DNA from 2 places in the Streptomyces sp. NPDC030995 genome. Region 2 is predicted to be linked to the other one. Evidence: predicted binding sites of a transcription regulator. Region 2 holds the regulator's gene; the other holds the start of a gene.
The links. The regulator HspR, encoded in region 2, represses chaperone genes until heat shock. The targets are predictions, from matches to a motif close to TTGAGNNNNNNNNNCTCAA.
Positions count from the first base shown of each region.

Region 1: lon (endopeptidase La) is a predicted target of HspR. The motif match lies at 1,350-1,368, and genes of this name have one in related genera.

Region 1 is NZ_JBVIFS010000001.1:690,761-694,124, forward strand. Features, by position in the region: gene ACZ45T_RS03435 (RNA-guided endonuclease InsQ/TnpB family protein) at 1-1,127, opposite strand, end outside; gene lon (endopeptidase La) at 1,391-3,364, shown strand, end outside.
Region 2 is NZ_JBVIFS010000013.1:66,663-70,026, reverse strand. Features, by position in the region: gene ACZ45T_RS20655 (helix-turn-helix transcriptional regulator) at 169-1,227, shown strand; gene ACZ45T_RS20650 (heat shock protein transcriptional repressor HspR) at 1,312-1,779, opposite strand; gene dnaJ (molecular chaperone DnaJ) at 1,782-2,963, opposite strand; gene grpE (nucleotide exchange factor GrpE) at 3,003-3,364, opposite strand, start outside.

The sequences.
Region 1 (3,364 bases), on a different contig from region 2:
GTGAGACCAGCCCGGGTGAGCATCACGCGGGCGGAGTTCTTGTCTCTCCGGGAGACGGCTCCGCACGTGGTGCACGTGTACGTACGTTCCGACAGCGGCAGCGCGTGCTTGGTTCTCGCTCCGCACCGTCCGCAGTCCATGGTGGTGTGCGCCGGGTCCACGAGATAGATGATCCGGCCGTGCTTGCGCGCCATGTTGATCAGCTCGCGCTTGGTGGCCGAGATGGCCGCGTCCGCTGCTTTGCGGGCCATGGTCGACTTGGCGAGGAACTTTGGGCGGAAGTCCTCGACCGCGAGGTGGTCGAAGTCCGTCACCACGCGCTTGGCCCACTTGCGGGCCGTGTCCTGGCGTTGCCGGGCGATCTTCTTCTGGACCTTCGCGGCCTGCCGCTTCGCCTTCCGGTAGCCCTTCGACGCGGCCTGACCGCGCTTCGGCTTCCGGCGGGCCATCATCCGCTGATAGCCCGCCAACTTCCACGCCGACTGCTTGCCGTACTCGGGGTGCGGGAGGTCGTGGTCGTCGCTCGTGGTGGTCGAGGTCTCCGTCACACCCCAGTCGACGCCGATCACCGCACCGGTCGCGGGAAGAGGCTGCGACTCTGCCTGGACGACGAAGGATGCGTACCAGTGGCCGAGGCTGTCCCGGTAGACGCGCACGCTCGACGGATCGGCGGGCAGGTCGCGCGACCACACCACCGTCAGCGATATGCCGCCTGCCAGGTGCAGACGGCCATCCTTCAGTCGAAAGGCACGACGGGTGTAGTTGAGTGTCGGATCGGCGACAGCCTTCTTCTTGAACCGGGGCATCCCCGCCCGCCGCCGCATCGGCAACCGCGCCTTGATGTCCTTGACGGCCTTGGCGCGAGAGGAGGCGAAGTCCCGGATGACTTGCTGCTGGGGCACACTCCCACCCGCGCGCAGCCATTCATGCCCTGCACGCCATCCCGTGAGCATTTTGTCGAGACCGGCAGGCCCGCACTTCTCCTTGGCCTTGTGTGCCGCCCGTGACTGAGCGACGCACTGGTTCCACACCCACCGGCACCGGTCCCACTCACCCAACAAAGCCGTACGGGCGCCAGACGACACGCGCAGGCGGAAGGTGTACCGGGCGTGCCTGCCCTCCCCCAACCTCTGCCAATGCCGTCATGACAGCAAGCTAGAGAGGCAGTCCTCACCGCGCCCCGGAATCCCCGCCTGCCACCCGAACGAGTGACCGACCGCCGGCCGGGCCGGCGATCCCCCCGGACGCGGGCAGCTCTGCCGTCGCTCCAAGACACTCATCAGTACCTGTGATCGGGCTGTTCGCCCCCGGCGAACGGGCGTTGGGGAACATTGGGAGGCGCACATGCATTGAGTCGGCATAGCTCAACTTCACTGCCGGAGGGAAGATCATGGCTTCGACGTCCGTAACGCTCACCCTGCCCGTGTTGCCGCTCGATGACGAGGTCGTGCTGCCCGGGATGGTCGTTCCGCTCGACCTGTCCGACGCCGAGGTACGGGCGGCCGTCGAGGCCGCGCAGGCGGCGTCGGGCGACGGGAAGCCCCGGGTGCTGCTCGTGCCGCGGGTCGACGGGAAGTACGCCGGGACCGGGGTGCTCGGGACGGTCGAGCAGGTGGGACGGCTCTCCGACGGGGACCCCGGCGCGCTCATCCGCGGGCGCGGGCGCGTCCGCATCGGGGCCGGGACCACCGGGCCCGGCGCCGCGCTCTGGGTCGAGGGCGAGATCGTGGAGGAGGCGGTCCCGGACCCGCTGCCCGGGGTGGTGACCGAGCTCGTCAAGGAGTACAAGGCGCTCGCCACGAGCTGGCTCAAGAAGCGCGGGGCCTGGCAGGTCGTGGACCGGGTCCAGCAGATCGAAGGGGTGTCCGCACTCGCGGACAACTCCGGATACTCGCCGTTCCTGACCGTCACCCAGAAGGTCGAGCTGCTGGAGACCGCAGACCCGGTCGCCCGCCTCAAGCTCGCCGTCAAGTGGCTCAGCGACCACCTCGCCGAGCAGGACGTGGCCGAGTCCATCGCCAAGGACGTCCAGGACGGCGTCGAAAAGCAGCAGCGGGAGTTCCTGCTCCGGCGCCAGCTGGAGGCCGTACGCAAGGAACTGCGCGAGCTGGGCGGGGAGAAGGAAGGCGAGGAGTCCGACGACTACCGGGCCCGCGTCGAGGCCGCCGACCTCCCCGAGAAGGTACGGGAGGCCGCGCTCAAGGAGGTCGAGAAGCTGGAGCGGGCCAGTGACCAGAGCCCGGAGGGCTCCTGGATCCGCACCTGGCTGGACACCGTGCTCGAACTGCCCTGGAACGAGCGCACCGAGGACCAATACGACATCCAGGGCGCCCGCGCGGTGCTGGACGCCGAGCACGCCGGGCTGAGCGACGTGAAGGACCGCATCACGGAGTACCTGGCCGTGCGCAAGCGGCGCGGCGAGCGCGGCATGGGCGTCATCGGCGGGCGGCGCGGCGGAGCCGTGCTCGCGCTCGTCGGCCCGCCCGGCGTCGGCAAGACCTCCCTCGGGGAGTCCGTGGCCCACGCCATGGGCCGCAAGTTCGTCCGGGTCGCGCTCGGCGGCGTACGCGACGAGGCCGAGATCCGCGGCCACCGCCGTACGTACGTCGGCGCGCTGCCCGGCCGGATCGTACGGGCCATCAAGGAGGCCGGGGCGATGAACCCCGTCGTCCTCCTCGACGAGATCGACAAGGTGGGCTCCGACTTCCGCGGCGACCCGGCGGCCGCCCTGCTGGAGGTCCTGGACCCCGCGCAGAACCACACCTTCCGCGACCACTACCTGGAGGTGGAACTCGACCTGAGCGACGTCGTCTTCCTGGCCACGGCCAACGTCCTGGAGGCCATCCCCGAGGCACTGGCCGACCGGATGGAGCTCGTCCGCCTCGACGGGTACACCGAGGACGAGAAGGTGGTCATCGCACGCGACCACCTGCTGCCGCGTCAGCTGGAGCGCGCCGGCCTCGGATCCGACGAGGTGGTCCTGGAGGAGGACGCCCTGCGCAAGCTGGCCGGGGAGTACACCCGCGAGGCGGGCGTGCGCACCCTGGAGCGGTCCATCGCGAGGCTGCTGCGCAAGGTGGCCGCACAGCACGAACTGGGCGAGCGGGAACTGCCCTTCAGCATCGGCTCCGACGACTTGCGCGGCCTGATCGGACGGCCCCACCACGTCCCGGAGTCCGCCCAGGACCCGGCCGAGCGGCGCACCGCCGTCCCCGGCGTGGCCACCGGCCTCGCGGTGACCGGCGCGGGCGGCGACGTCCTCTTCGTGGAGGCCTCGCTGGCCGATCCCGAGACGGGCGCGGCCGGCCTGACCCTCACCGGCCAGCTCGGCGACGTCATGAAGGAGTCCGCGCAGATCGCGCTG
Region 2 (3,364 bases):
TGCCCCAAAAACCGCAACGGCGGAGAAACCTATGGCAAGCACCGAGCGAAGCATTCTCTTGAACATGGTCGGCTTCGTCCTCACTTGATGGAATCCTCTCCCCCGCGTGACAGACGATGGCTCATTCAGGCACGTCAATGCCACAGGGACGATGCATCATGTTCTTGCATGTTCAGGACCCTGGGGGGTGGAGATTTGACGCGAAACGGGACAAAGCCGACACATCCTCACCCCGTCACGTCCATGTGCGGTGAGGGAACACGGCTGTACGCCACTGCGCTGAGCACGGGCCGGATCGCCCGGAGCGAGATCCAGAACGCCCCCTGCCTGCTTGAATTCGCCCTTCTGCAGCCCGACCCGGATGACGCGAACCAGCTGCGCCCGGTTCCCCCGTCCGTCGCATTGGCTCAACGGCTCCATCCGATTGAACGTGAGATCCAGGATCGCCGACGCAGCGCTGTAGATCTCACCGACACTTTCGAGCCTTTCCTGGCCATCAGCGCACAGAGCCCGGCCAACACCCACGCCATCACGGTGCTGGAGGGCTTCGAGCGGATCAACGCCGCGCTGAACCTCGCGACGGCCGAATGCCACACCGAGGTGCTCACCGTCCAGCCCGGCGGCGCCCGGCCCTCCGAGGCCCTCACCCAGGCCCTGGAACGCGACCAGCCGCTGATCGACCGCGGGGTCAGCATACGGACCCTCTACCAGCACACCGCACGGCACAGCCAGGGCACGCTCGCCTACGTGGACCGGATCTCCACGGGCAAGGTGGAGATCCGCACGCTCGAGGAACTGATAGAGCGCCTCATCATCTTCGACCGCACGGTCGCCTTCATCCCGGTGAGCGACGACCGGCGGGTCGCCCTGGAACTGCGCCACCCGGGGCTGGTCGACTACCTCATCAAGGTGTTCGAGCAGCTGTGGCACCGCGCCGTGCCCCTCCAGCAGGAAGTGACCTACCGGCGCACCCCCGGCGGGATCTCGGGCGTGCAGCGGAGCATCGCCCAGCTGCTCATCGAGGGCCACGTCGACGAGGCCATCGCCCGCCGCCTCGGCATGAACGTCCGCACCTGCCGCGCCCACATCGCCAAACTCGCCACCACCCTCGGCAGCGGCAGCCGCGCCCAGCTCGGCTACCTCATCGCCCAGTCCGGCATCCTCACCCGGCCCTGCGACCCGGGACAGCCCTGCGACCCCGAGGACCTGGACCCGGAAGGCCTCTAGGAACGCCTCGGAAAACGCCTCAGGCCCCGCCCTGGGAGGGGCGGAGCCTGAAGGTGTACACCGAGCACCGGCACGCGTCCGGCGTCAGTCCATCGGGCGCTTGGGGCTCGGCCGCCAGACCACCAGGGCACTGCCCGGCTGCGGAGGCTGGTACGGGACCAGGTCGCGCCGGTACGAGGCGTGCACCTGGGCCTCGCGGGCCTGCAGCGTGGCCGCCGCACCGTCCACCGCGGCGGAGAGCTCGGCCACGCGCTGCTGGAGCGCGGCGACCTGGTTCTCCAGCTCGATGATCCGCTTGATGCCCGCCAGGTTGATGCCCTCGTCCTGGGACAGCGCCTGCACCGTGCGGAGCAGCTCGATGTCACGGGCCGAGTAGCGCCGGCCGCGGCCGGCCGTACGGTCCGGGGAGACCAGGCCGAGGCGGTCGTACTGGCGGAGGGTCTGCGGGTGCAGACCCGAGAGCTGGGCGGCCACCGAGATCACGTAGACCGGGGTCTCGTCGGTGAGCTGGTACCCATTCCCCAAGCGGGAGGTTCGTCGGCGGCCGTCCATGCTCATGCTCCCTTCGCGGACTCGAACAGCGCGGAGCGCGGGTCGTGCGACTCCGTCGCCTCGCGGTACATCTCCAGCGCGTCGCGGGCCTTGTCCGACAGCTCGGTCGGGACCTCGACCTCCACCGTAACCAGCAAGTCGCCGCGGGTGCCGTCCTTGCGGACAGCGCCCTTGCCGCGGGCCCGCATCGTACGCCCGTTCGGGGTGCCGGGGGGCAGCTTCAGCGTCACCGAGGGGCCGTTCAAGGTCGGGACCTTGATGGCGGCGCCCAGTGCCGCCTCCGCGAACGTCACCGGCACGGTGACCGTCAGATTGTCGTCCTTGCGGCCGAACACCGGGTGGGAATCGACGTGCACCACCACGTAGAGATCACCCGCGGGACCTCCGCGCTCGCCCGGCGCGCCCTTGCCGCGCAGCCGGATCCGCTGGCCGTTGGAAACGCCCGCCGGGATCCGGACCTGCATGGTCCGGGAGCTGCGGGCCCGCCCGCTGCCCTTGCAGACGTCACAGGGGGTCTCCGCGATCAGGCCGCGGCCCTTGCAGTCCGCGCACGGGTCGGTCAGCGAGAAGCCGCCGCCGCTGCCCCGCGAGACCTGGCCGGTGCCGACGCAGGTCGGGCACACCCTGGGGGTGCCGTTCTTGTCGCCGGTGCCCGAACAGGCCTTGCAGGGCGCCTGGGAGGACATCCGGAGCGGGACCGTGGCCCCGTCCACCGCCTCCGTGAAGGAGAGGGTGACCTCCGACTCGATGTCCTGGCCGCGGCGCGGCTGGGTACGGGTTCCCGCACCGGCGCCGGCGCCGCGGTTGAAGAGGCCGCCGAAGACGTCGCCCAGGCCGCCGCCGAAGCCGCCCGCCTGGCCGCCACCCGGCTGGGTGCCCCCGAAGAGGTCACCCAGGTCGAAGTTGAACGAGCCGCCGCCGCCCGGACCGGGGCGGAAGCCCCCGTTGCCGAACAGCGCGCGGGCCTCGTCGTACTCCTTGCGCTTCTTCGCGTCGCCGAGGATGTCGTTCGCCTCGGAGATCTCCTTGAAGCGCTCCTCGGCGGAGGCGTCGCCCTTGTTGGCGTCCGGGTGGAACTCGCGCGCGAGCTTCCGGTACGCCTTCTTGATCTCGGCCTCGGTGGCGTCCTTCGGGACACCGAGGACCTTGTAGTAGTCCTTCTCGACGAAGTCCTTCGTGCTCATCCCCGGTGTCCCTCCTCTCGTGCCTCTACGTGTGGTGCATCAGCCCTTGTCGGGGGCATCCGCGTCCTTGTCCGACGGCGCTTCGCCCTCCGCGGACTCGGACTTGGGGGCCGCGCCCGGCTGGGGCTCGGCCACCGCGACCCGTGCGGGACGGATCGTACGCTCGCCGATCCGGTACCCCGGCTGAAGGATCGCCACGCAGGTGTCCTCCGTGATGTCCGGCGCGTACGAGTGCATCAGGGCCTCGTGGATCGTCGGGTCGAAGGGCTCGCCCTCCTTGCCGAACTGCTGCAGGCCCATCTTGGCGGCGACCGTCTCCAGCGATTCGGCCACCGACTTGAAGCCGCCGACCAGCTCGCCGTGATCCCGTGCCCGGCCGATGTCGTCCAGGGTCGGGAGGA